DNA from 2 places in the Dactylosporangium sp. NPDC050688 genome. Region 2 is predicted to be linked to the other one. Evidence: riboswitches for the same ligand, from Rfam matches in the RefSeq annotation. Region 2 holds a riboswitch; the other holds the start of a gene.
What was found. A riboswitch is a leader RNA that binds a small molecule or an ion and turns the genes downstream of it on or off. The one in region 2 is predicted to bind thiamine pyrophosphate.
Positions count from the first base shown of each region.

Region 1: another riboswitch for thiamine pyrophosphate. It lies ahead of AB0H83_RS05900 (ECF transporter S component); the one in region 2 lies ahead of thiS (sulfur carrier protein ThiS).

Region 1 covers NZ_JBFAIC010000004.1:63,340-77,339, reverse strand. The annotation lists gene AB0H83_RS05935 (antibiotic biosynthesis monooxygenase) at 1-150, opposite strand, end outside; gene AB0H83_RS05930 (DUF6703 family protein) at 186-434, shown strand; gene AB0H83_RS05925 (metal ABC transporter ATP-binding protein) at 474-1,229, shown strand; gene AB0H83_RS05920 (metal ABC transporter permease) at 1,404-2,294, shown strand; gene AB0H83_RS05915 (metalloregulator ArsR/SmtB family transcription factor) at 2,315-2,611, shown strand; gene AB0H83_RS05910 (hypothetical protein) at 2,671-3,267, shown strand; gene AB0H83_RS05905 (acyl-CoA dehydrogenase family protein) at 3,369-5,351, opposite strand; TPP riboswitch at 5,504-5,618, shown strand; gene AB0H83_RS05900 (ECF transporter S component) at 5,693-6,259, shown strand; gene AB0H83_RS05895 (ABC transporter ATP-binding protein) at 6,355-7,656, shown strand; gene AB0H83_RS05890 (energy-coupling factor transporter transmembrane component T) at 7,653-8,522, shown strand; gene AB0H83_RS05885 (isoprenyl transferase) at 8,797-9,591, opposite strand; gene recO (DNA repair protein RecO) at 9,588-10,370, opposite strand; gene era (GTPase Era) at 10,382-11,266, opposite strand; gene AB0H83_RS05870 (FtsK/SpoIIIE domain-containing protein) at 11,282-14,000, opposite strand, start outside.
Region 2 covers NZ_JBFAIC010000014.1:40,001-54,000, forward strand. The annotation lists gene AB0H83_RS16090 (error-prone DNA polymerase) at 1-2,530, shown strand, start outside; gene AB0H83_RS16095 (hypothetical protein) at 2,527-2,940, opposite strand; gene AB0H83_RS16100 (hypothetical protein) at 2,933-3,298, opposite strand; gene AB0H83_RS16105 (hypothetical protein) at 3,589-4,017, shown strand; gene AB0H83_RS16110 (aldo/keto reductase) at 4,069-5,043, opposite strand; partial or broken gene thiE (thiamine phosphate synthase) at 5,062-5,658, shown strand; gene thiO (glycine oxidase ThiO) at 5,880-6,914, shown strand; TPP riboswitch at 6,939-7,049, shown strand; gene thiS (sulfur carrier protein ThiS) at 7,048-7,254, shown strand; gene AB0H83_RS16130 (thiazole synthase) at 7,286-8,038, shown strand; gene AB0H83_RS16135 (thiamine phosphate synthase) at 8,032-8,550, shown strand; gene thiD (bifunctional hydroxymethylpyrimidine kinase/phosphomethylpyrimidine kinase) at 8,547-9,347, shown strand; gene thiC (phosphomethylpyrimidine synthase ThiC) at 9,414-10,985, shown strand; gene AB0H83_RS16150 (methyltransferase domain-containing protein) at 11,007-11,729, shown strand; gene AB0H83_RS16155 (nucleotide pyrophosphatase/phosphodiesterase family protein) at 11,729-12,877, shown strand; gene AB0H83_RS16160 (hypothetical protein) at 12,900-13,334, opposite strand; gene AB0H83_RS16165 (DNA polymerase IV) at 13,499-14,000, shown strand, end outside.

The sequences.
Region 1 (14,000 bases), on a different contig from region 2:
GATGCTCCAGTGCGCCGGGTCGTCGAACGCGCGGGCGAGGCGCCCGCGGAGATACCCTGGGCAGGCCGCGAGCGCACCAAGCGCGGCGTGCGCGCGCTCCACGAAGCTTTCGTCGGCGTCGTCCAGCACGAACCGTGTCACCACCAGCATGCCGCGAGCATACGGACCCGAGGAGCCCGACCGAGATGACCCAGCGTGTTCTGACCCGGCTGGGACGGGTCAACCCGACGGCGGCGTTCCTCGGCGTCGGCGTGCTCGTGTTCGTGGCGCTGGTACTGCCGGGGCCGGTGGGCGCCCTGGTGCTGCTCGCCCTGGCCGCGGGCGCCGGGTGGCTGCTGGCCCAGACGTGGCGGGCGCACCCGCCGCGGGCCCGCGTGATGCGGCTGGTGATCCTCGGGCTGGTCGTGCTGCTGGCGGTCGTGAAGCTCACCTGAAGTTGACAACGATTCCCATTATCGGGCACGCTCGGCACCGTGGTACTTGAGGTGGACCGGGCCGTCGTCGCCTACGACGGCCGACCCGTGCTCGACGGCGTGTCGCTGCGCGTCGACCCGGCGGAGGTCGTGGCGATCCTCGGCGCCAACGGGTCCGGCAAGTCCACGTTGGTGAAGTCCGCACTGGGTCTGGTACCGCTCGCGCAGGGCGAGGTCCGGCTCTTCGGCACCCCCTTGAAACGCTTCCGCGCCTGGCACCGGCTCGGCTACGTCCCGCAGCGTGTCGGCGCCGGCAGCGGCGTGCCCGCCACGGTCGGCGAGGTCGTGGCGGAGGGCCGGCTCGCCCGCCGGGGGTTCCTGCGCCTGCCGTCGAGCGCCGACCGGCGCGCGGTCGAGGAAGCCCTCACCGCCGTCGGCCTCGCCGACCGGGCCCGCGAGCCGGTGTCGGTGCTGTCCGGCGGGCAGCAGCAGCGGGTCCTCATCGCCCGCGCCCTCGCCGGCGCGCCCGAGCTGCTGGTCCTGGACGAGCCGACGGCCGGCGTGGACGCCGCGAGCCAGGAGGCGTTCGCCGGGTGCCTGGACCGGTTCGTCGGCCAGGGCGGCACGGTGGTCTTCGTCGCGCACGAGCTCGGCCCGCTGCGCCCCCTGATCACCCGCGCGGTCGTCGTGCACCACGGCGAGATCATCCACGACGGCGCACCCCCCGAGCCGGCCGGCCACCACGCCGAGCCCGGCCACGACCACGTCCACCCCCACGCCGCCGTCGAGGCGCCCGGCCTCCTGGGCAACGCATGAGCGGGCCGGAGCGCAGCGGAGGACCGCGAACCATGGGCTCAGGGTGGAGCTCAGGCCGGCGCCGGAGCGCAGCGGAGGTGACGGCATGAGCGGCTCGCAGCGCAGCGGAGGGCCGCGAATCAGCAGCTCAGGGTGGAGCTCAGGCCGACACCGGAGCGCAGCGGAGGTGACGGCATGAGCCTGTTCGCGTACGACTTCATGATCCGCGCCCTGGTCGGCGCGCTGATCACCGGCGCGTCGGCGCCCGCCATCGGCATCTACCTGGTGCAGCGGCGGCTGTCGCTGATCGGCGACGGCCTCGGTCACGTGGCGCTCACCGGCGTCGGCTTCGGCCTGCTGCTGCACCAGTCGCCGGTGCTCATGGCGGTCATCGCCGCCGCGCTCGGCGCCGTCGTCATCGAGCTGGTGCGCGAGCGCGGCAAGACCTCCGGCGACGTCGCCCTCGCCATGCTGTTCTACGGCGGCATCTCCGGCGGCGTGATCCTGGTCAACCTGTCCGACGAGCAGAGCAACCGCAGCCTCGTCACGTACCTCTTCGGCTCACCGCTCACGACGAGCCGGCAGGACCTGACGGTGATGCTCATCCTCGGCTGCGCGGTGCTGGCGGTGGCGGTCCTGCTCCGCCCGTGGCTCTTCGCGGTCTGCCACGACGAGGAGTACGCGCGGGTCTCCGGCCTGCCGGTCCGCGCCCTCAACCTCGTCCTCGCCGTGACGACCGCGGTCACGGTCACGGTCGCCATGCGCGCCGTCGGCCTGCTGCTGGTCAGCGCCCTCATGGTGGTGCCCGTCGCGACCGCGCAGCAGATCACCCGCGGTTTCCGCACCACGATGCTGGTGGCGGTCCTGCTCGGCCTGGCCGCCTCCGGCGGCGGCATCTGGGTCTCGACGGCCGCCGACACCGGCCCCGGCGCCACCGTGGTCCTGCTCGCCATCAGCGGCTTCTTCGTCGTCACCGTCGGTGGGTCGGCGTGGCGGGCGGTGCGCCGGCGCACCAGACCCAGCCCGCCGGCCGCGGAACGGACCACGCCAGAGGTGGTGCTCGACCGTGTGGACCATGGTTACTGACAACGGTTACCGTTGCGCATATGTCGAGCATTGAGGGATACGAGGCGGCCGGCGAGCTGTTGCGTGCCCTCGCCGCCCCGTTGCGCATCCGCATCGTGACCGAGCTCGCCGGCGGCCCCCGCTGCGTGCACGAGCTCGTCGACACCCTCGGCGCCCCGCAGCCGCTCGTGTCGCAGCACCTGCGCGTCCTGCGCGGCGCCGGTGTCGTGCGCGGCTCCCGGCGGGGGCGGGAGATCGCGTACGCGCTGACCGACGACCACATCGCCCACATCGTCGCCGACGCCGTGTCCCACGCCCGCGAGACCGGCGGCTCCTGACCCGCATTCCGGCGCATGGTCACAGTGCGCCCACAGCGTCGGTACGTCAGGCTTGACTCGTGAAGCTCTATGCCGACCGTGCCCCCACCGCCCTGCGGCAGCTCCTCACCGACGTGTTCGTGGTCGCCTGGATCTACGTCTGGGTCAAGCTGGGCATGGCGCTGTTCGATGCCATCCAGGGGCTGGCGGCGCCCGGCAGGAAGCTCGAAGGCGCCGGCACGGGCCTCGCCGACAACCTCCAGGGCGCCGGCGACAAGATCAACGGTGTGCCGGGTGTACCGGACTCGGTCGCGGCCCCCTTCGCGAGCGCGGCGAACGCGGCCCGCTCCCTCGCCGACGCCGGCCGCGAGCAGCAGCAGATCGTCAACGACCTGGCCTGGATCATGTCGGTACTGGTGATCGCGGTGCCGGTCGCGCTGGTCGTGCTGCTGTGGCTGCCGCTGCGGATCCGGTGGATGCGGCGGGCCGGCTCGGCGGCGCGGCTGCGCGACGCGACGGCCGGCCGCGACCTGCTCGCCCTGCGGGCCCTGGCGACCCAGCCGCTCGGCAAGCTGGTGAAGATCGACCCCGACATCGCGGCACTGTGGCGCAAGGGCGACAAGCAGGCGGTCGAGGCCCTCGCCACCCTGGAGCTGCGCAGCCTCGGCCTGCGCTGACCGGCGACCATCAAAAGCGCAGCGCCCACAAGGACAACACGGCGACCGCGGTGCGAGGACACGCAACGGCCGCCGGCGCGGACGCCGGCGGCCGTGGTTGTTCAGAAGCGGCGCCGCACGTCCTCGGCGGCCGACTCGCCCGGCTCCCACGAGGCGAGCCACGGCCCCGACGCGTCCGGCGGGACGATGCCCTCCTCCAGCGACAGGTACCGCCCGGCGATGACCCGCTTCGCGGCGGCCGACTCGATCGCGTCGGCGTTGTCCCACAGGTCGCGGAACAGGGCCTCGGCGCGCAGGGTCGCCTGCCGGCAGAACAGGTCCGCGAGCTCGACGCCCTCAGGGCGTTCGGCCTGCTCGCTGCGGGCCTTGACGCAGGCGGCGGACATCGCGAACAGCTCGGCGCCGATGTCGACGATCCGGCCGAGGAAGCCCTGCTTGTGCTCCAGCCGGCCCTGCCAGCGGGCCATGCCGTAGAAGGTCTCCCGGGCCAGCCGGCGCGAGGAGCGCTCGACGTACCGCAGATGCTGCGCGAGCGGGCCGAAGTCGCTGAAGCCGGCCGGGAGCTGGCCCTTGCCGGCGACCAGGGTCGGCAGCCACCTGGCGTAGAAGCCGCCGGCCTTGCCGGCCGCCTTGGCCTTCGCGCCGAGGCCGGCGTCGGGGTCGATGATGTCGCCGGCGACGGAGAGGTGCGCGTCGACGGCCTCGCGGGCGATGGCCAGGTGCATGATCTCGGTCGAGCCCTCGAAGATCCGGTTGATCCGCAGGTCGCGCAGGATCTGCTCGGCGGGGATCGGGCGTTCGCCACGGGCGGCGAGGGAGTCGGCGGTCTCGTAGCCGCGCCCGCCGCGGATCTGGATCAGCTCGTCGGCGACCTTCCAGGCCAGCTCGCTGGCGTACAACTTCACGAGCGCCGCCTCGATGCGGATGTCGTTGCGGTCGTCGTCGGCGAGGCGGCAGGACAGCTCCAGCATCGCCTCCATGCCGTACGTGGAGCCCGCGATGAACGCGATCTTCTTCGCGATGGCCTCGTACCTGCCGATCGGGCGGCCCATCTGGACGCGTTCGGCGGCCCATTCGCGGGCCACGTTGAGGCACCACTTGCCGGCGCCGACGCACATCGCGGGCAGCGACAGCCGGCCGGTGTTGAGGGTGCTGAGCGCGATGCGCAGGCCCTGCCCCTCGCCGCCGATGACGTTGGCGGCGGGCACCCGCACGTTGTGGAAACGGGTCACGCTGTTCTCCAGCCCGCGCAGGCCCATGAACGCGTTGCGCCGCTCGATCGTCACGCCCGGCGCGTCGCCCTCGACCACGAACGCGGTGATGCCGCCGCGGTGGCCCTCGCTCTTCGGTACCAGCGCCATCACCACGAACAGGGTGGCCAGGGTGCCGTTGGTGGCCCACAGCTTCACGCCGTTGAGCAGGTAGTCGCCGTCCTCGGTGGGCACGGCAGAGGTGCGCAGGTTCGCCGGGTACGAGCCGACCTCGGGCTCGGTGAGCAGGAACGCGGACACCTCCCCACCGGCCAGCCGGGGCAGGAACTGCTGCTTCTGCTCATCGGTGCCGACGAGCTTCAGCGGCTGCGGCACGCCGATCGACTGGTGCGCCGACAGCAGCGCGCCGATCGACGGGTTGACCGACCCGACGAGGGCGAGGGCCCGGCAGTAGTCGAGGTTGGACAGGCCGAGCCCACCGTACTTCGTGTCGATCTTCATCCCGAACGCGCCGAGCCCGCCCAGGTCGCGGAGCACGTCGTCGGGGATCCGGGCGTCGCGCTCGATCTGCTGGCCGTCGACGCCGCTGATGTACGCCCGCAGCTTCGCGAGGAACTCCTGCCCGGCCTCGGCCTCCTTGTCGGCCGGCGGCGGGTCGATCAGGTCGAGCCGGAAGCGGCCCAGGAACAGCTCCTTGCCGAAGCTCGGTTTGCGCCATTCCGTCTCGCGGCTGGCCTCGATGACCTTCCGCGCCTGCTTCTCGGCGTGCGTGCCGGTCTTGGCCTCCGTGTTCACGCTCTGGTTGGCGTTCTGCTCCGTGTTCTGGTTCGCGTTCTCGTTCGTGTGAGCTGAGCTGTCGGCGACCTGCGTCATTGCGGCACCCCCAGGTGTCAGTCCAGTACCGACCAGGCTATTACCCGTGAGTAGCGAAGGCCATGCCCCGCGGGGAAGGATCAAGCGCCGTGATTTTGGCGACCGGGGGCTTCGAGTGAAGTTCGTTCACTGTTACCGTCGGGAAACAACTGCACATCCGACAGGGGAGCGCACAGCGCTGAGAGTGCGGCGGCCGGGCCAGGCCGACGCAGACCCTCGAACCTGATCTGGGTAATGCCAGCGCAGGGAGCTCGGTCACCTCACGCCACGCGCCACGTCCGGCCCCCCGGGCGTGGCGTCGCGTCTCCTTCTGGCTCACCCCCGAACCAGGAGGCACTGCAATGGAAACCCGTTGGCGGACCGTCGACATCATCGTCGCCTCGGTCATCGCGGTGGCGTTCGCCGCCGTGTTCTACGCATGGAACAACCTGTGGAACGCCATGGAGAGCGTCGCGCTGCCGTGGCGCGCGTTCATCTACGGCGTCTGGCTCGTCCCGGGCGTGCTCGGCCCGCTGGTGATCCGCAAACCGGGCGCCGGGCTCTACACCGAGTTCGTCGCGGCGCTGGTGTCGGCCCTGTTCGGCTCGACCTGGGGCCTCGGCGTGCTGCTGTCGGGCCTGTTGCAGGGGGTCGGCGGCGAGTTCGGGTTCGCGCTCACCGGGTACCGCAGCTACAGGCTCGGCAACGCGATCGTCGCCGGGGCGCTCGCCGGCGGCGGTGCGGCGCTGCTGGACCTCAACATGTACTACGGCGCCTTCAGCAACACCGACAAGGCCCTGTACGCGGCGATCGTCGTGGCGAGCGGCGCGGTCATCGCCGGCGCCGGCTCGTGGGCGCTGCAGCGGTCCCTCGCCACCACCGGCGTGCTGGACCGCTTCCCCTCGGGCCGCGAACGGGCCGCCGTTTAACGTTCTGTGAGCGGTCCGGAGCGCAGCGGAGGAGCCGCGAACCATGGGCGCAGTCTCGGCTCACGTCGGCGCCGGAGCGCAGCGGAGGTGACGGCGTGAGCACTGTCGAGTTCAAGGGGTTCGGGTGGCGGCACGCCGGGCGCAAGGCCTGGGCGGTCCGCCACTTCGACCTGCGGATCGAGCACGGCGAGCGGGTCCTGCTCGCGGGCGCCTCCGGCGCCGGCAAGAGCACCCTGCTCGCCGCCCTCGCCGGCCTGCTCGCCGAGGACTCCGGCGAGCAGGAGGGTGAGGTCCTGGTCGACGGCCGGCCGGCCCGGGAGCACCGGGCCGGCACGGGCATCGTGTTCCAGGACCCGCAGACGCAGCTGGTGATGAGCCGCAGCGGCGACGACGTCGCGTTCGGCCTGGAGAACCGGGGGGTGCCGCGCGCCGAGATCTGGCCGCGGGTGGACGCCGCCCTGGCCGCCGTCGGGTTCCCGTACGGCCGGGACCGCGACACCGCCGCCCTGTCCGGCGGCGAGCAGCAGCGCCTCGCGATCGCCGGCGTGCTCGTGTCGCGGCCCGGGCTGCTGCTGCTCGACGAGCCGACCGCGAACCTGGATCCCGAGGGTGCACAGCTGGTACGGGCGGCGCTCGGCAAGGCGCTGTACGACGTCGACGCGACAATGATCCTGGTCGAGCACCGGCTCGAGGAGGCGCTGACCCTGGTCGACCGGGTGGTGACCCTCGGTGATCAGCAGCCGACGCTGGTCGTGCCCGACCGCCGGGCCCGCACCGCCCCCGGCGACGTGCTGCTCACCGCGGAACGGCTCGCCCTGCGGCACACCGGCAACGTGGTCGACGAGGTGGTCCGCGCCGGTGAGGCCCTCGCGGTCGAAGGCCCCAACGGGGCCGGCAAGTCGACCCTGGCGCTGCTGCTCGGCGGCCTGACGAAGCCGGCGGCGCCGGGCCGGGTCGTGGCGCCCGGCGAGCGGCACCCGCCGCACCGGTGGAGGGCGGCGAAGCTCGCGGGCAGGATCGGCTCGGTGTTCCAGAACCCGGAGCACCAGTTCGTCACCGCGACCGTCCGTGACGAACTGCTCCTCGGCGGGCGCGACCCGAAGCTCGTCGACGAGCTGCTGACCCGGCTCCGCCTCGACAGGTTGGCGCTTGCCAACCCGTACACCTTGAGCGGCGGCGAACAGCGGAGGCTGAGCGTGGCGACGGCCCTGGCGGCCGCCCCCGGGCTGCTGGTGCTGGACGAGCCGACGTTCGGCCAGGACCCGCTGACGTGGCGGGAGCTGGTCGAACTGCTCGCGGACCTGCGCGACGAAGGGCGTGGCCTGGTGATCGTCACTCACGACCAGCAGCTCGTCGAGGCGCTCGGCGACCGCCGGCTCAGGCTGGACCGCCGATGAGCCAGCATTCCAGTGGGGTTTCCGGCTCGCATACCGTCGGGGTTTCCGGCGGGTCTCACGGCGGGCTTTCCGGCGAACCTCACGGCGGGCTTTCCGGCGGGCCTCACGGCGGGCTTTCCGGCGGGCGGGTCACGGGGTGGATCCGCGACCGGGACGCGACCGCGAAGCTGCTCGCCGCGGCACTGCTGACGGCCGCCGTGCTCAGCACCGTCGACCCGTTCGTCACCGCCGTCGCCATCGCCGTGGAGCTGGCGCTGCTGCCGCTGACCGGCCTGGGCGGGGCGGCCCTCTGGCGGCGCGGCTGGCCGCTGCTGCTGTCCGCGGCCGTGGTACTGGTCTTCACGGTCCTGCTCGGCGCGAAGGAGGGCCCGGTCGTCGGCACCGTCGCCGGGTTCGAGGTGCACGAGCCCGCGCTCGGGTACGCGCTGCGCCTCATCGCGATCGGTCTGCCCGGATTCGTGGTGTTCGCGACGATCGACCCGACGGACCTCGCCGACTCGCTCATCGCGCACCTGAAGGTGCCGCCACGGTTCGCGATCGGCGCGCTCGCCGCGTTCCGGCTGGTGCCGCTGCTCACCGACGAGTACCGGCTGATCCGGCTCGCCCGCCGCGCCCGCGGCATCGACGGCGGCTGGAACCCGGCCCGCCACCTGCGGCTGGCGGTGTCCGCGACGTTCGGGCTGCTGGTCGGGGCGATCCGGCGCGGGATCCGGCTGGCGACCGCGATGGAGGCCCGCGGCTTCGACCGCGGCCTGCCGCGCACCAGCGCCCGCGAGACCCGTTTCGGCTGGTCCGACGCGTCCGTGGTGGCCATCGGCGCGGTCCTCGCGGCGGCATTGATCTTGCTGAAGTTCGTGCACACATAGTCACGTCGCTACCTGCTTCGGGCGGCTGCCGCCGCGGCCGGCCGGGGGATTCCCACCCCGGAGCCCCCCATGCTCGCTGCGCTCGCACTGCCTGCGCTGCGCGCGGCAGCCTCACGCGCGTGCGCGCGGCATCCGGTGGTCGCCGTCCTGCCAGCCGGACCACCGTCGTGATCCAAGTCGCGCCCCGGCCACCTGGACGACCACGACACGACTTCGATCAACGGGCGAGATCAACGGGCGAGATCAAGCGGGCGAGATCACACGTGGGGCGGGCTCAGGTGGTCAGTGTCGGCACGACCGGGTTGGGGATCGCCCCGCCGAAGCGGCGGTCGCGTTTGGCGTACACCTCGCAGGCGTACCAGAGATGCCGGCGGTCGAAGTCGGGCCACAGGGTGTCGACCGAGACGAACTCGGCGTAGGCCGCCTGCCAGATCATGAAGTTGCTGGTCCGCATCTCGCCGGAGCTGCGGATCAGCAGGTCGACGTCGGGCAGGTCAGGCTCGTCGAGGTACCTGGCGAACGTCTTCTCCGTGATCCGGTCCGGCTTCAGGCGCCCGGCCTGCACGTCGGCGGCGATGCGGGCGGCCGCGTCGGCGACCTCGGCCCGGCCGCCGTAGTTGACGCACATGGTGAAGGTGAGCTTGGTGTTGCGCTTGGTGAGCTCCTCGGCGTACTCGAGCTCGTTGATGACGCTGCGCCACAGGCGGGGGCGGCGGCCCGCCCAGCGGACGCGGATGCCCATCTCGTGGAACTCGTCGCGGCGGCGGTGGATGGTGTCGCGGTTGAAGTTCATGAGGAAGCGGACCTCGTCGGGGGAACGCTTCCAGTTCTCGGTGGAGAAGGCGTAGGCGCTGACGTACTTGACGCCGAGTTCGAGCGCGCCCTCGATGACGTCGAACAGGGCGGCCTCGCCGGCGGTGTGCCCGGCGGTGCGGGGCAGGCCGCGCTGCTTGGCCCAGCGGCCGTTGCCGTCCATGATGATCGCCACGTGCTGCGGCACGGCCTCCTTCGGCAGTGCCGGCGGGCGGGCGCCGGTGGGGTGCTGCGACGGCGGACGGAAGTTGCTCACGAGCTTTCCTTTCGGCCCCGGGCGGTGTCGTCCCGGTCTACGAGCGGGAGCGAGCGCAGCGCCCGCTCCATGTGCCACTGCAGATGCGCCGCGACCAGCCCGCTGGCCTCGCGCCGGTGGTTGGGTTCGCTGGCGTCGGCGACCACCCAGTCCGATTCCGCGAGCGCCACCATGAGCTCGATCGTCGCAGGCGCCGGGTGCGACGCGCCGGGCGGGCGGCAGTCGGGGCAGACCACGCCGCCGGCGGCGAGGGAGAAGCCGCGGTGCGGTCCGGCGGTGCCGCACACCGCGCACTCGCGCAGCGCCAGGGCCAGGCCGGACACGCCCATCGCGCGCAGCAGGTACGCGTCGAGGATCAGGCTGCTGGCATGCTCGCGGTTGGCCAGGGCGCGCATGCCGCCGAGAGTGAGGTGGAACAGCCGCAGCGCCGGCTCCTCCTCGATCGGGGTCAGCCGGATCGCGGTCTCGGCGATGGCGGACGCGACCGTGTACCGGGGGTAGTCGTCGAGGAACCGGCGGCCGTACAGGTCGATGCCCTCGACCTGGCTGACGACGTCGAGGGTACGGCCCTCCAGCAGCTGCACGTCGACGTGGCCGAACGGCTCGAGGCGCGCGCCGAACTTCGACATGGTGCGCCGGACACCCTTCGCGACCGCGCGGACGCGGCCGTGCCGGCGGGTGAACAGGGTGATGATCCGGTCGGACTCGCCCAGTTTCTGCACCTGCAGCACGATCGCGTCGTCGCGGTACAGCTTGCCCTTGAACCCGACGCCGGACATGTCACAACCCTTCAGAAGCCCAGGCGGCGCAGCTGCTTCGGGTCGCGCTGCCAGTCCTTGGCGACGCGGACGTGCAGGTCGAGGTAGACGCGGCCGCCGATGAGGTCCTCGATCTCGCGGCGGGCCCGGGTGCCGACGTCCTTGAGGCGGCTCGCCTGGTGCCCGATGACGATCGCCTTCTGGCTGGAGCGCTCCACGTAGATGTCGGCGAAGATCCTGGTCAGGCCGTCCTCGGGGATGACCTCCTCGACGAGGACGGCGATCGAGTGCGGCAGCTCGTCGCGGACGCCTTCGAGGGCGGCCTCGCGGATCAGCTCGGCCATCAGGATGTGCTCGGGCTCGTCGGTGAGCATGCCGTCGGGGTACAGCTGCGGCGACTTGGGCAGGTGGCCGATCATGACGTCGACGAGGGTCTGGACCTGCGACCCGGACACCGCGCTGACGGGCACGATGTCGGCGAACTCGCCGAGGTCCTGCACGGCGAGGAGCCGCTCGGCGAGCTTGCCGCGGTCGACGAGGTCGGTCTTGGTGACGACGGCGACGACGGTCGCCTTCAGCGCGGCGATCTCCCCGGTGATGAACCGGTCACCGCGCCCGATCTCCTCGTCGGCGGGCAGGCACAGCCCGATGACGTCGACCTCGCTCCAGGTGGCGCGGACCAGGTCGTTGAGCCGCTCGCCGAGCAGGGTCCGCGGCCGGTGCAGCCCCGGCGTGTCGACCAGGACGAGTTGCGCGTCCGGCCGGTGCACGACACCGCGCACGGTGTGCCGGGTGGTCTGCGGCTTCGCCGACGTGATCGCGATCTTCTGCCCGACGATCGCGTTGGTGAGCGTCGACTTGCCCGCGTTGGGCCGGCCGACGAAACACGCGAAGCCTGCGTGGTAGTTGTGCTGCACGGTGGTTCAGCGTACTCAGACCTCGAGCTGCAACTGGCGGGGGCGTTGTGCAGGAGTTGTGTGGACCGGCGCGCTGAGCGCGACCTGCAGCTCGATCGTGCCCTCGACGAGGCCCCGGCCGGCGTTGCGCAGCACGATCCGGCCCGGCATGAGCCGGGACAGGGCGGTGGGCACGGCACTGCGCTGCTCGGTGGCGAGCACGACGTGGACGCCGACGGCCTTGCCGCCGCTGGCCAGGCGGATCAGCGGGTCGTTGAGGCGCACGTCGTGGCCGTCGACGAGGACGAGGACGCGGGCGCCGTCGTGCTCGGCGAGCGCGGCACGCTCCACGACGATCTTCTCGATCGTGGCGAGCAGCGCCTCGGCGGCCTCCACGGCGGTGCCGTCGACGCGGTACACGCGCAGCCGGGTGCCGTCGAAGCGGGCGCCGAACGACGCGGCGATCGTGTCGAGCAGGGTGCTCTTGCCGGCGCCGGTGGGGCCGAAGACCAGCAGGTGGCCGAGCTCGTCGAGGTCGAGCTGCCAGACCTGGCGGGCCTGCGAGTTGGGCAGGTCGACCATGCCGATCGCGGCGGCGAACGCGGCCGTCTCCGGCTGGGCCAGCTCCTGCAGCTGATACGTGGCGGTGAGCGGCGGCTGCCACGGCCGCGGCTGGTCGGGCACGCGCGCCTCGCGGTGCGCGGCGGTGATCGCCTCGACGAGACGCTGCAGGTCCGTCGGAGCGGAGTCGTCGCCGCCGACGGGAGCGTCGAGCGTCTCCCGGTCGATGAGCCCCGACTCGAAGTGGACCTCGGTGACGGTCGTCGGGGTGGCGCGGCGGCCGGCCGGTGACCGGAACCCGCCGTAGGCGACCTGGACGGCCTGGAAGCCGCCGTCGACGGTACGCACGAAGGCCCGGCCGGCCAGCAGCGGCGACAGGTGCGCCGCGTCGGGCCGCTCGAGGACCTCGAGGCTGTCGGCCTCCTCCTCGACCCGCAGGGCGATGCGCAGGCCGGCCTCGGCGCGCAGCTCGTCGTCGACGGCGCCGTGCGGCTTCTCGGTGGCGAGCAGCAGGTGCACGCCGGCGTGCCGGCCACGGCGGGCGAGCTCGCGCAGCCCCGGTACGAAGTCCGCGGGGGCGTCGACGAACTCGGCGACGACGATGAGCAGGTTCGCCGGCGCGGCCGCCGGGAACCTGCGCTCCATCTCCACGATGTCCTTGACCGAGTGCCGGCGCAGGACCGCCTCGCGGCGGCGCAGCTCGGCGTTGAGCGAGACGAGGACCCGGCGGACCTGGTGCGGGTCGGTGTCGGTGAACACCCCGACGGTGTGCGGCAGCGCGGCACACTCGGCGAACGTGCCCGCCGCCGGCGCCCCGCCCCCGGAGTCCCCGCCGGAGGCCGCGGTGGCGGCCCAGTCGACGAGGACGAACGTGAGCCGGTTCGCAGGGTACGTCGCGGCCAGCGCCGCCAGGTACGACCGCAGCAGCCACGACCGCCCAGAGCCGCCGATCCCGGCGATGAGCCCGTGCGGCCCGTCGCGGCGCAGGTCGACGGTGACTGGCCCGACCCCGCCGGGGGCCGTGCCGCCGAGGCCGATCGGCGCGGCGAGGCCCCGGTCGCGGGTCGAGGGCACCCAGCGTTTCACGATGGCGCTGGGGCTCAGGTCGGTGAGGTTCAGCACCTCGGCGAGGGGCGCGACCCGCGGCGCGGCGCCGCCGGCGGCGTCCGGGGTGGCGGCGAGCGCGTGCGCGACCCGGGACGCGACGTCGGCGGCGAGCGGCTCGCCGTCCTGCACCCGCACGCCGGGCGGCAGCTCACCGGGGGTCCGGGCGCCGACCAGCAGGCTGATGCCGCAGCGTGGCCCCTCCTCGACGAACCGGGTCAGCGACGCGGGCGGCACCAGCGACGGATCGGGCAGCACGAAGACGACGTGCGGCACGAACGACTCCGCGATGGCGTGCCGGCCGCGGCGGCGCTGCCGCAGCAGCGCCTCGACGAGCGCCAGGACCTGCATGCGGTCCTCCTCGCCGGCGGCGACGGTGCGCGCGCCGGGGGCGATCGCCGCGGTCAGCGTCCGGGTGTGCGGCAGCCAGCCGGTCCACGTCCACTGCGGCGCGTCGCTGAGCACGACGACGGCGAGGTCGGTGGGGTTGGCGAGGGTCGCGAGCTGCACCAGCCAGGAGCGCAGGACCCCGTCGGTGACCTCGGCGGGCCCGGCGACCCCGAGGGCGCCGAGGACCCGCAGGTCGGCCTCGACGGGCACGTCCCGGTCGACGGCGTGCCGCTCGCGCAGCGCGTCGGTGCGTTCGATGTGCGCGGGGTCGGCGCCGGGGCCGGCGGGCGGCTGCTCGAAACGCAGCCGGCCCGGCAGGTCCGCGGTCCGTAACCGCAGCGTGAGGAAGTCCCGGTCGTCGGGGCGGCGGATCCACAGGCCGCTGCCGCCGCCCGGTCCTCGGTGCTCGGCCCGGTCGGACCGGTCGGACCGGTCGGCGTCGGTGGCCTGTGCCGTTTCGGCGGCTGCGGCGGTACGGCCGGAGCGCGGCTCGGCGTCGACCCCGGCCGCGTACCGCTCGGCGGCCCGGGCGAGGTGGGCCAGGCTCGGCGCCGCCGACCGGCGGGTGCGCAGCACCGCCCGGTGCTTGACGGCGGCGTCGGCCTCGGCCCGTTCGACGGCGGCGGCGAACTCGACGACCGGGTCGACCACCGAGCGGCGGAACTGCAGGCGCCGCTTCTTCGCCGGCTGCGGCACCGCC
Region 2 (14,000 bases):
CACGAACAACGTGCACTACGCGACCCCGGGCCGCCGGCGGCTGGCGACCGCCCTCGCCGCCGTGCGGTCCCGGCGCAGCCTCGACGACATCGACGGCTGGCTGCCCGCGGCCGGCACCGCCCACCTGCGCTCCGGCGCGGAGATGGCGGCCCGGTTCGCGGTCTGGCCGGGGGCCGTCGCGAACGCCGCGCGGTTCGGTGCGGAGCTCGCGTTCGACCTGCAGCTCGTCGCGCCCCGGCTGCCGGACTACCCGGTGCCGGTGCCGGGCATGTCGGAGATGGACTGGCTGCGGCACCTGACGATGACGAAGGCCGCCGAGCGGTACCGGGGCAACGAGCGGGCGCACGCGCAGCTGGCGCACGAGCTGGCGCTCATCGAGGAGCTGAACTTCCCCGGCTACTTCCTCGTCGTGTACGACATCGTCACGTTCTGCCGGGAGAACAACATCTACTGCCAGGGGCGCGGCTCCGCGGCGAACTCAGCGGTCTGCTTCGCGCTCGGCATCACCAATGTCGACGCCGTCAAGTGGGGGCTGCTGTTCGAGCGGTTCCTGTCCCCGGAGCGCGACGGGCCGCCCGACATCGACATCGACATCGAGTCCGACCAGCGCGAGAAGGTCATCCAGCACGTCTACGCGAAGTACGGCCGCCGGTACACCGCCCAGGTCGCCAACGTCATCTCGTACCGGCCGAAATCCGCGGTGCGGGACATGGCCAAGGCGTTCGGGCACTCGCCGGGGCAGCAGGACGCGTGGAGCAAGCAGGTCGAGCGGTGGGGCGCGCTGGAGGAGGCCGACCACGACGACATCCCGCGGCAGGTGGTCGAGCACGCCAACGCGCTGCTCACGTTCCCCCGGCACCTGGGCATCCACTCCGGCGGCATGGTCATCTGCGACCGGCCGGTGATCGAGGTGTGCCCCGTCGAGCACGCCAGGATGCCGGGCCGCACGGTCCTGCAGTGGGACAAGGACGACTGCGCCTCCGTCGGGCTGGTCAAGTTCGACCTGCTGGGGCTGGGGATGCTGTCGGCGCTGCGGTACGCGTTCGAGATGATCGGCGGCGAGCTCGACATCTCCACGATGCCGCTGGACGACCCGGAGGTGTACGACATGCTGTGCCGGGCCGACTCCGTCGGGGTGTTCCAGGTGGAGAGCCGCGCGCAGATGGCGACCCTGCCCCGGCTGAAGCCCCGCGAGTTCTACGACCTGGTCGTCGAGGTCGCGCTGATCCGGCCCGGCCCGATCCAGGGCGGCTCGGTGCATCCGTACATCCGCCGCAAGAACGGACAGGAGAAGGTCACCTACCCGCATCCCCTGCTGGAACGGTCGCTGGAGAAGACGAAGGGGGTGCCGCTGTTCCAGGAGCAGCTGATGCAGATGGCGATCGACGTGGCCGGCTTCACCCCCGCCGAGTCCGATGAGCTGCGCCGCGCCATGGGCTCGAAGCGGTCGATGGAGCGCATGGGTCGCATCCGGCGGCGCCTGTACGAGGGAATGGCGGCCAACGGGATCACCGGCGCCCTCGCCGACGACCTGTTCGACAAGCTCGCCGCGTTCGCCAACTACGGGTTCCCGGAGAGCCACGCGATGAGCTTCGCGTACCTGGTGTACGCGAGCGCCTGGCTGAAGCGGTACCACCCGGCGGCGTTCTGCGCGGCGCTGCTCAACGCCCAGCCGATGGGGTTCTACTCGCCGCAGTCGCTGGTCGACGACGCCCGCCGGCACGGCGTCACCGTCCGGCGCCCGGACGTCAACCTGAGCGCGGCGAAGGCGACCCTGGAGGACCCGGTCCCCGGGGAGACGCCGGGCACCGGGCCGTCCGGGTGGGGGCGCGGCGGGCCGGTCGTGCGGCTCGGGCTGTCCGCGGTCCGCTCCCTGGGTGACGAGGTCGCGGAACGCATCGCGGCGGGGCGCGGCACGTACACCTCGATGAGCGACGTGGCCCGCCGGGCCCGGCTGAGCACCGCCCACCTGGAGGCCCTGGCCACGGCGGACGCGTTCGCGAGCCTCGGGCTCAGCCGGCGGGAGGCGCTGTGGGCGGCGGGCGCCGCGGCGCAGGAGACGGCGGGCCGGCTGCCGGGCACGACCGGTGGCCTGGAGGCGCCGATGCTGCCGGGCATGGACGCCGTGGAACGCATGGTCGCCGACGTGTGGGCGACCGGCCTGGCGCCCGACGCGCACCCGGCGCAGTTCGCCCGGGAGTACCTCGACCGGATCGGCGCGCTGCCCGTGCAGCGGCTGCACGACGTCGACCCCGGCCGCAGGGTGTCCGTCGGCGGGATCGTCACGCACCGGCAGCGCCCGGCGACCGCGGGTGGGGTCACGTTCATCAACCTGGAGGACGAGACCGGCATGCTCAACGTCACCTGCACGCCCGGCCTGTGGCAGCGGTACCGCCGGGTCGCCCGTACCGCCGGCGCGATGGTGGTGCGCGGTGTGCTGGAGAAGGCCGAGGGCGTGCTCAACCTGCGCGCCGACCACCTGGCGGTGCTGAGCCTGCCGGTCCGCTCGGCGTCCCGCGACTTCCGCTAACCGTCGCGGCGCTCGTCCCGGGCGCCGGTGCGCAGCAGCCACCACAGGCCGACGACGGGCAGGACGAGCGGGACGTAGCCGTACCCCTGGCCGTAGTCGGACCAGACGGTGGCGTCCGGGAACGCGGCGGCGTCCACGACGCTGAGCGTGCCGATGGTGAGCACGCCGAGCAGCTCGAACCCGCAGGCGGCCAGGGCGAGCCGCCGGGCACCGCGGGCCAGGGCGACGGTCGCCACGACGTAGACGGCGGCGGCGAGCGCCGACAGCGTGTACGCCAGGGGCGCCTCGCCGAACTTCGTGGCGATCTGCACGCTCGCGCGGGCGGTGGCGGCGAGGGCGAAGACCCCGTAGATCGCGACCAGGACCCGGCCGGGCCCGCGGTGCAGGCGGCCGTCGTTGCGTTCAGCCATTCCAGATCTGTCCCAGTCGCAGGATGAGCACGGGCACGATGACCGCGGCGCTGCCGATGAGCAGCGAACCCCACCGGGTCGGTTCCATCCGGGCGAGGACCGCGCCGGCCGGCGGCAGCAGCAGCGCGGTCAGCATGTACCCGATGAGGGTGACGACGAGCCCGCTGTCGTCGGGTCCGCCGCCACGGGCGAGGCCGACGACGAGCGCGACCACCTGCACCAGCACGAGGACCCCGACGACGGCGAGGCCCTGGAAGAGCGGCCGGGTCGGCGCGCGGTGCCGGAAGAACTCCACGAACGCCCAGGCCGCGAGGGCGAGCGACAGCACGGAAATGGCGACTGCCAGAGGCCCGATCACGGCCGACAGCGTAATGCGGCGGGCCCGGAGCTCCTGCCCCGGGCCCGTCCCGCTGTATGTTCCGGGCTGGTTACCGGCCTCGTGAGGGGTTGACGACACCGGGAACATCGGGTTCGAACGGTGCCCCCAGCTACCCGTGACACGACCGGCGGGGTCGCGGCGGTTCGTGAGTGTCGACTACCTTGCACTGCGCTGGGCCGTGGCACGTTTCGGGGATTCAATGCTTCCCGGGATTGCCTAACGTCTACGACAACAGCAACGAGATCACACCAATTGAGCTGGGGGATGCAATGAGCGAGTGGGACAGCGGCGACACGGGCCACGGCGGCCTCGACTACGAGCACGCTGAGGCCGGTCACGAGCAGGAGGGTCTGGACCAGCTGCACCAGGTGCACGCGGATCAGAACGACTACGACTCGCAGTTCGGCGTGTACGAGCAGGACCACGCGTCGGCCGAGTCCACGTCGTTCGACCAGGGTCACCAGGTGGAGTTCACGGGTGCGGACGGCTCGCACTACGCCGAGCAGGACTTCACCTCCTACGACCACGCCGAGGCCGAGCAGGACCACGTCTTCGCCGCCGAGGGTGAGGAGCACGCGTCCTCCTCGGAGTACGACCAGCTCGACGCCCTGCAGGCCCGCATGGAGAGCGCGTTCGCCGAGACCACCCAGCTGCACACCGACGGTGGCAGCGCCGCGCTGGGTGTCGCCTCCAACTAAGGCGTTGCGTGCAACGGCCGGCCCCCTTCGGGGCCGGCCGTTGCCGTGTGCTCAGTGCCCGAGGACCGGGTGCGGTACGTACGGCGCCTCGAGGCGCTCGATCTCCTTGTCGTCCAGGGTGAGCTCGGTCGCGGCGATCGCGTCCTCCAGGTGCGACAGCTTCGTCGCGCCGACGATCGGCGCCGTCACCACCGGCCTGGACAGCAGCCACGCGAGCGCGACCTGCGCCGGGGCGACCCCGCGCTCGCCGGCGACCTCGGCGTTGACGTCGACCACGGCGAAGTCGTCGTCGGTGTACATGGAGCTGAAGACGTCGCTGGCGGCCCGCGTCGTGCGCCGCTCACCGCCCCGGCCCCGGTTGCCGGCGAGCAGCCCCCGCGCGAGAGGGCTCCACGGGATGACGCCGATGCCCTGGTCGGCGCAGAGCGGCAGCATCTCCCGCTCCTCCTCCCGGTACACCAGGTTGTAGTGGTTCTGCATCGACACGAACTCGGTCCAGCCGTTGGCCCTGGCCGTGTACTGCAGCTTCGCGAACTGCCACGCGTACATGCTGGACGCGCCGATGTACCGGGCCTTGCCGGCCCGCACGACGTCGTGCAGCGCCTCCATCGTCTCCTCGACCGGAGTCTCCGGGTCGAAGCGGTGGATCTGGTACAGGTCGACGTGGTCGACGCCGAGCCGCCGCAGCGAGTTGTCGATGCCGGCGAGGATGTGCTTGCGCGACAGCCCGCTGTCGTTGGGCCGGTCGCTCATCACGCTGAACACCTTCGTGGCCAGCACGTAGTCGTCGCGCCGCGGGAAGTACTTCGCCAGCAGCCGGCCGGTGACGGTCTCGCTGGCGCCGAGGGAGTACACGTCGGCGGTGTCGAAGAACGTGATCCCGGCCTCGACAGCCCGCCGCACGAACGGGTCCGCGGCCTCCTCGTCGAGCACCCAGTCCCGCCACGCGGGATCGCCATAGCTCATCATGCCGAGACAGAGCTCGGAGACCTTCAGCCCAGTCCGGCCAAGTCGCACCTGCTTCATGTCTGAAAAACTAGCGCGGTGCACACGCTCGGACGACTCCATCTCATCACCGACACCCGCCCGGGGCGGGACGTGCTCGGCGTGGTCGGGCACGCCCTCGCCGCCGGGTTCGGCGTCGTGCAGGTCCGCCCCGAGGACGCCGTCACCGACCGGGAGGCGTACGAGCTGACCGTCCGCGTCCTCGCCCTGTGCCGCGCCGCCGGCGCGACCTGCCTGGTCAACGACCGGCTGCACGTCGCGCTCGCCGCCGGCGCCGACGGGGCGCACGTCGGCGCGGACGACCTGCCCGTCGCCGCGGCCCGCCGGGTCCTGGGCCCGCACGCGATCCTCGGCGCCACCGCCCGTAACCCCGTGACGGCCCGGCAGGCGGTCGCCGACGGTGCCACGTACCTGGGCGTCGGCCCGGCGTACGCGACGACCACGAAGACCGGCCTGCCCGACGCGATCGGCCCTGAGGGGGTCCGCGCCGTGGCCGAGGCGGTCGCGGTGCCGGTCGTCGCGATCGGCGGCGTCACCCCTTCGCGGGCGGCGGAGCTGTTCGCCGCCGGCGCCCACGCGGTCGCCGTGGTCGGCGCGATGAGCGGCGCCTCCGACCCGGCTGCGGCGGCGGCCGCCTTCGCGGCGGCGGCTCGCTTCGCAGGGCTTCTTGGGCGGGCCGGCTCACCCGATAAATACGAAATGTCGGATGTATCCGGGCGCTTGCGCCTGGATACATCCGGGAGACCAGGTGCCGGGAGACCAGGTGCCGGGAGACCAGGTGCCGGGAGACCAGGTGCCGGGGGACCGGGCGCCGCGGGGCCGGGTGCCGAAGGATCGGGTGCCGAAGGAGGGGCGGCGTGAGGGCCGGGATCGTCGGCGGCGGGGTCATCGGGCTGTCCGTCGCGTGGGAGCTGCTGCGCCGGGGTGCGCAGGTCACCGTGTACGACGCCGACCCCACGCGCAGCGCCGGCCGGGTCGCCGCGGGCATGCTGGCGCCGACCGCCGAGGCGGGCTTCGGGGAGGAGGCGCTGCAGGGGCTGATGCTCGAGTCGATGCGGCGCTGGCCCGCGTTCGCCGCCGAGCTCGGCGCCGCGACCGGGATGCCGCTCGGGTACCGGACCGACGGCACGCTGCTCGTCGCGCTCACCGACGACGACCTCACCGAGGTGCGGCGGCTCGTCGACTACTACCGGCGGGCCGGCACGCCGATCGAGCCGCTCACCGGGCGCCGGCTGCGGGAGCTGGAGCCGCTGCTCAGCCCCCGGGTCCGCGGCGGGGCCCTGGCCGCCGGGGACCACCAGGTGGACCCGCGGCTGCTGCTGGCCGCGCTGCGGAGCCTGCCGCTGCGGCACGAGGCGCGCGACGTCACCGACCTGTCCAGTCTGCGGGACGATGTGATCATCGTCGCCAACGGGTGCGGGCTGGCCGCAGTGGCCGGGCTGCCGGTGCGGCCGGTGAAGGGCCAGCTGCTGCGGCTGCGGGGGCCGGAGCCGCTGCTCACGCACGTGGTGCGGGGCGTCGCGCTCGGGCGGCACGTGTACCTGGTGCCGCGCGCCGACGGGGAGCTGGTCGTCGGCGCGAGCGAGGAGGAGCGCGGCGCCGACACGACGGTGACCGCCGGCGGGGTGCTCGACCTGCTGCGGCCCGCCGCGGACCTGCTGCCCGGCGTCGCCGAGCTGGCGCTCGCCGAGACCCTCGCGGGGCTGCGGCCCGGCACCCCCGACAACGCCCCGGTCCTCGGTCACCTACACGGCAACGTGTACGTCGCCGGCGGCCACTACCGCAACGGGGTGCTCCTCGCGCCGGTCACCGCGCACGCCGTCGCCGACCTGGTCACCAGGGGATCGACCGACGTTGACGTGAGCGCGTACGGGGTGAGCCGCTTTACCTGAGCACCGTGGCGGGGTTACCCTCAGCGCGTACCCACGGGAGTCCGGTGTGACCGGGCTGAGAGGGGGGCTGTCAGCCCCCGACCGTCGAACCTGATCCGGATCATGCCGGCGCAGGGAGTGAGGAGTGAGCCGTATGCAGCTCGTGGTCAACGCCGTCGCAGCCGACGTCGCCGACACCGCCACCATCGCCGACGTGGTCCGTGGCCTCGCCGGGGTCGCCGACCCGCGCGGGGTCGCCGTCGCGCTCAACGGGGCCGTGGTGCCCCGCGCGCAGTGGGCCGCGACCAGGCCCGCCGACGGCGACACGGTCGACGTGCTCACGGCGGTGCAGGGTGGCTGACCAGGGCAACAGCGCCACGCCGGAGGACGCGCTGACGATCGCCGGGGAGGCGCTGCCGTCGCGGCTCATCCTCGGCACCGGCGGGGCCAGGAGCCACGCCGCCCTGGAGGCGGCGATCCGGGCCAGCGGCACCGGCCTCGTCACCGTCGCGCTGCGCCGGCTCGACCCGGGCGCGCCGTCGCTGCTGGACGTCGTGGAGCGGTGCGGGGTGCGGATCCTGCCCAACACCGCCGGCTGCTACACCGCGACCGAGGCGGTGAAGCTCGCCCACCTGGCCCGCGAGGCGTTCGCCACGAGCTGGGTGAAGCTGGAGGTCATCGGCGACGAGGAGACGCTGCTGCCCGACTCGGTCGAGCTGGTGACCGCCGCGGAGCGGCTCGTCGAGGACGGGTTCACGGTGCTGCCGTACACCGGCGACGACCCCATCGTCGCCCAGCGCCTCGCCGACGCCGGGTGCGCAGCCGTCATGCCGCTCGGCGCGCCGATCGGCTCCGGGCTGGGCATCCGCAACCCGCACAACATCGCCCTCATCCGGCAGAAGGTGACCGTGCCGGTGATCCTCGATGCCGGGATCGGCACCGCCTCCGACGCCGCGCTCGCGATGGAGCTCGGCTGCGACGGGGTGCTGCTCGCCTCCGCGGTCACCCGCGCCGAGCACCCCGAGCGGATGGCGGCGGCGATGCGCCTCGCCGTCGAGGGCGGCCGGCTCGCCCACACCGCCGGCAGGATCCCGCGCCGCCTGTACGCGACCGCCTCGAGCCCGACGGGAGGGCTGCCATGGTGACCCGGCTGGTGCTGTTCACCGACCGGCGGCAGGCGCACCGGCCGCTGGACGAGGTGGTCAACCGTGCGATCGACGGGGGCGTGCGGCTGGTCGTCCTCGGCGAGCAGGACCTGCCGGCGGGGGAGCGGGCCGACCTCGCCGACCGGCTGCGGGTCATGCTCGACGGGGTCAAGGGCCGCCTGGTCCTCGCCGAGGACACGACCGCGTTCCACAAGTGCCACAACCTCGACGACCTGGTCGCGGCCGCCGGCGCCGGCGTGGGGTTCGCGACCCTGTCACCGATCTACCCGACCCGCTCCAAGCCCGGCTACGGACCCCCGCTGGGGCTGGCCGCCCTGTCCAGGATGACCCGGGTCGTCCCGCTGCTGCCGGTGTACGCCCTGGGCGGCGTCGACACGCCGGGGCGGGTCCGGGACTGCCTCGACGAGGGCGCCACCGGGGTCGCGGTCATGGGCGCCGTCATGCGCGCCGAGGACCCCGGGCGGTTCGTCAAGGAGCTGATGACCATATGAACCCGGTCGTCGCGTTGACCATTGCCGGGTCGGACTCCGGCGGGGGTGCCGGGATCCAGGCGGACCTGAAGACGTTCGCCGCACACCGGGTCTTCGGCACCAGCGTGATCACGGCACTGACCGCGCAGAACACCATCGGCGTCAAGGGCATCTCCGCGGTCGACCCGGGGTTCGTGGGGGCGCAGCTGGACGCGGTCCTCGCCGACCTGCCCGTCGCCGCGGTCAAGACCGGCATGCTCGCCACGCCGCAGACCGTCGCCCTCGTCGCCGGGTACGCGCCGCGCCTGCCCGGGCTCGTCGTCGACCCCGTCCTCGTCGCCTCGTCCGGCGACCGGCTCTTCACCCGCGACGCCGAGCGGGCGTACCTGGACCTGCTCTTCCCGCACGCCGCCGTCGTCACCCCGAACCTGCGGGAGGCGTCGGTGCTGCTCGGCCGGGACGTCACCGACGTCGACGACGCGGTCAAGGCCGCCGAGGACCTCGCCGCGACCGGCCCCCGCTGCGTCGTGGTGAAGGGCGGCCACCTGCGCGGCAGCCGCGACGCCGTCGACGTCGTCTGGGCCGGCGGCACGGTCGAGCTGCTGACCGCGCCGTGGATCGACACGGCCAACAACCACGGGACCGGGTGCACGTTCGCGGCGGCGACCGCGGCCCGGCTCGCCCTCGGCCAGTCCGTCGCCGAGGCCCTCGCCGGGGCGAAGGCATACGTGCACGCGGCCCTCACCGCGTCGTCCGGCTGGCGGCTCGGCAGCGGGCACGGCCCCCTGGCCTGGGGCCCGTTCGAGCCGCTCACCTAGTACACCCGCCGAAAAACGCGAACAGGTGCGCCCGTGGCGTGCCGGCTTCGCCGTGCCCACGAAAGGATCGCCATGAAGCGCAAGGTCCACGTCCAGGGTTCGCGGGACGACATCCGCGTGCCGTTCGCCGAGATCGAGCTGAGCGGGGACAACCCGCCGGTGCGCCTGTACGACACCTCCGGGCCGCGCAACGACCCGCCGACCGGGCTGCCGCCGCTGCGCGCGCCGTGGATCGCCGAGCGCGGCGCCGAACGCACGCAGCTGTACTACGCGCGGCAGGGGATCGTGACCCCGGAGATGGAGTTCGCCGCGATCCGGGAGGGCGTCGAGCCGTCGGTCGTGCGGGAGGAGATCGCCGCCGGGCGGGCGATCCTGCCGAACAACGTCAACCACCCCGAGAGCGAGCCGATGGTCATCGGCAGCCGCTTCCTGGTCAAGGTCAACGCGAACATCGGCACGTCCGCGGTGTCCTCCGGGGTCGAGGAGGAGGTCGCGAAGCTGACCTGGGCGACCCGCTGGGGCGCCGACACCGTCATGGACCTGTCGACCGGCAAGCACATCCACGCCACCCGCGAGGCGATCGTGCGCAACTCGCCGGTGCCGATCGGGACCGTGCCGATCTACCAGGCCCTGGAGAAGGTCGGCGGCGACCCGCTGCGACTGACCTGGGAGGCGTACCGCGACACCGTCGTCGAGCAGGCCGAGCAGGGCGTCGACTACATGACCGTGCACGCCGGGGTGCTGCTGCGGTACGTGCCGATGACCGTCGGGCGGGTCACCGGCATCGTGTCGCGGGGCGGGTCGATCATGGCCGCGTGGTGCCTGGCCCGGCACGAGGAGAACTTCCTCTACACCCACTTCGCGGAGCTGTGCGAGATCTTCGCCCGGTACGACGTCGCGTTCTCCCTCGGCGACGGGCTGCGGCCCGGCTCGATCGCCGACGCCAACGACGAGGCGCAGCTGGCGGAGCTGCGCACGCTCGGCGAGCTCACGAAGATCGCGTGGGAGCACGACGTGCAGGTCATGATCGAGGGCCCCGGGCACGTGCCCATGCACAAGATCAAGGAGAACGTGGACCTGCAGAAGGAGTGGTGCCACGAGGCGCCGTTCTACACGCTCGGCCCGCTCACCACGGACGTCGCGCCCGCGTACGACCACATCACCAGCGCGATCGGTGCCGCCATGATCGCCATGTACGGCACGGCGATGCTCTGCTACGTCACCCCGAAGGAGCACCTCGGGCTGCCCGACCGCGACGACGTCAAGGCCGGCGTCATCGCGTACAAGATCGCCGCGCACGCCGCCGACCTGGCCAAGGGCCACCCCGGCGCGCAGGCGTGGGACGACGCGCTGTCCAAGGCGCGGTTCGAGTTCCGCTGGGAGGACCAGTTCAACCTCGCCATGGACCCGGACACCGCCCGCGCGTACCACGACGAGACCCTGCCGGCGCAGCCCGCCAAGACCGCCCACTTCTGCTCCATGTGCGGCCCCAAGTTCTGCTCCATGAAGATCAGCCAGGACCTGCACGAGTACGCGGCACTCGGCATGGCGGCCAAGTCGGCGGAGTTCTCGTCGTCCGGCGGGCAGGTGTACCTCCCCGTGGTGCCCGCTGCCGCTCCGGCGCCCGTGGTGTCGTAGCGGGGTACTAAGGTCGTGAGGGTGGAGTCCTCAGTGGCGTCGCCACGCACCGCGGTGGTCTGGCAGGTCCTGCGTCGCGAGCTCGCCGCGGCCGGCCACCCCCTGACCGCGCTCGACGTCGGCGGCGGCACCGGCGGGTTCGCCGTGCCGCTCGCCCGCGCCGGGCACTCGGTCACCGTCGTCGACCCGAGCCCCGACGCGCTCGCCGCGCTCACCCGGCGGGCCGCCGAGGCGGGCGTCGCCGAGCGGATCACCGCCCTGCAGGGCGACGGCGACGGCCTCGCCGACCTCGTCCCGCCCGGCAGCGTCGACTTGGTGCTGTGCCACAGCATGCTGGAGGTCGTCGACGACCCGCACAAGGTCGTCACCGCGCTCGCCGCGACCCTGCGCCCCGGCGGCACCGCCAGCGTCGTGGTCGCCAACCGGGCCGCCGCCGTCCTCGCCAAGGCCATCGGCGGGCACCTGGCCGCCGCGTCGCTGCTCGTGGCCAGCCCCGACGGGCGCGGCGACGCCCGCGACCGGCTCAGCCGGCGCTACGACGTCGGCACCGCCACGGCGCTGCTGTCCGGCTGCGGGCTCACCGTCGAGCAGATCCACGGCGTGCGGATCATCGCCGACCTCGTGCCCGGCACCGTCGCGGAGAGCGAGCCGGAGGCCCTGGAGGCGTTCGAGCTGGCGCTGGCCGGCACGTCGCCCTACCGGGACATCGCCACCCAGCTGCACCTGCTGGCCCGGAAGTCCTGATGGGGGCGCTGGACCCGGTCGCACCTCGCTACGGGCAGGCCAGCCTCGCCGAGGTCATGCCCAGCGTGCTCAGTGTGCTCGGGATGCCGTACGAGCGCGACGCCCTCGGCCTCGGCGCCGCCCTCGCCGGCGTCGACCGGGTCGCCGTGCTGCTGCTCGACGGCCTCGGCTGGCACCAGCTCGGCGTCGCCGCGCCGCACGCGCCGACCCTCACCGACATCCTCGGCGGCCGGCTCGGCACCGCCCGGTCGATCACCGCCGGCTTCCCGTCCACCACCCCGGTCAGCCTGGTCACCCTCGGCACCGGCGCGCCGCCCGGCGCGCACGGCATCGTCGGCATCGTGCTCAACGAGCCCGGCACCGACAAGCTCGTCAACCACCTGCACTGGGACGGCCATCCCGACCCGCAGCAGTGGCAGCCGCTGCCGACCGCGTTCACCCGGGCGGTCAACGCCGGGCTCGCCCCGACCGTGGTCAGCAACCCGCTGTTCGAGCGGACCGGGCTGTCCGTCTCCGCGTACCGGGGAGCCCGCTTCGGCGCCGGGGTCGTCGCCGACGAGGTCGCCACCGCGATGCTCGCCGCGCTGCCCACGTCCCGCCTGGTGTACGGCTACCTGCCCGACGTCGACCGGGCCGGGCATGACTACGGCATCGGCACCGGCGAGTGGCGCACCGCGGTCGGCAACGCCGACCGGCTCCTCACCCGCCTCGTCGACGGGCTGCCGGCCAACTCGGCGCTCGTCGTCACCGCCGACCACGGGCAGCTCGACGTCCCCGCCGGCCGGCGCATCGACCTCGACAAGGATCGCCGCCTGCAGGCCGGGGTCGCGGTGGTCGCCGGCGAGCCGCGGGTGCGCTACCTGCACACGATCCCCGGCGCGCGGGCCGACGTCATCGCCACCTGGCAGGGCGTCCTAGGTGCGGCGGCGACCGTGCTCAGCCGGGAGGAGGCGGTGGCGGCGGGCTGGTTCGGGCCGATCCCGCAGCAGCACCTCGCCCGGGTCGGCGACGTCGTGGTGATCTGCCAGGAGCGGTGGGTGGTGCTCGCGTCGGAGCACGAGCCGGCCAAGTTCACCCGGATGGTGGCGTTCCACGGGTCGAGCACGGCGGCGGAGATGCAGATTCCACTGCTGGTGGTGCGGAAGTAGCCGCCATCCTTCGTTGACTGTCTCACCCGGTCCGGGTGAGGCAGCGCATCGTCGCCTCCAGTTCGGGACCGGCGTCCAGCGCGTGCTCCAGCACGATCGCGAGCAGCTCCTCCCGGGTCGCGGCGACCACCACCCCCGGCGCTCCCGCCACCGGGTCGTCGCGCAGCACCGCGACCCGCGCCCGGCGCAGTCCGAGCTGGCCCGACCGGTTCAGGAACGTCTCACCCCGCGCCGGCAACGGCACCCGCCGGGCCCGGGTCCAGCCCGCGACCAGCAGCACCGCCACCGCGCACCGGTCGGTCCCGGGCCGCCAGCCGGCGCCGCCGTCGGTGATCAACCCCGGCGCGACGCAGCGGACCAGCTCCGGACGGTGCAGCCGCAGCCCTTCGACCGCCGCGACGACCGGCGCCAGCGGCGAGGTCAACGCGAGGAGGGCCATGCCAGGAAGGTAAGGCATGCCTAACTTCTCGTCAAACGCGCTCCCGTGTACGCCCGGTTCCGGTCGGTGGGCCTTTGCCGGCGGCGTTCTTGTCGGTGGGCCTTTTGTCGGTGGGCCTTTTGTCGGCGGGCCCTTTTTGTCGGCGGGCCCTTTTTGTCGGTGGGTCTGGCTAAGGTGCGGGCATGGGTCGCAGTCAGGTGGTGCCGAGGGACGGTTCGGGCGCGGGGGAGTTCGGCCCCGACGCCGACGACACCGGCTGCACGGTGCTGCACGTCGACATGGACGCGTTCTACGCCTCCGTCGAGATCCGCCGCCGCCCGGAGCTGCGCGGCAAGCCCGTCATCGTCGGCGGCGCCGGCCCGCGCGGCGTCGTATCCGCCGCCAGTTACGAGGCCCGCAAGTTCGGCGTGCACAGCGCCATGCCCGGCAGCCGCGCCCAGCGGCTCTGTCCGCACGGCATCTTCCTGCCACCCGACTTCGCCGCCTACACCGAGGCGTCCCGGGCGGTCATGGCGATCTTCCGCGACGTGACGCCCCTGGTCGAGCCGCTGTCGCTCGACGAGGCGTTCCTCGACGTGGCCGGCGCCCGCCGGCTGCTCGGCCGCCCGGCGCAGATCGCCGCCCTGATCCGCCACCGGGTCGCCACCGAGCAGCGGCTGACCTGCTCGGTCGGGGTCGCCTCGA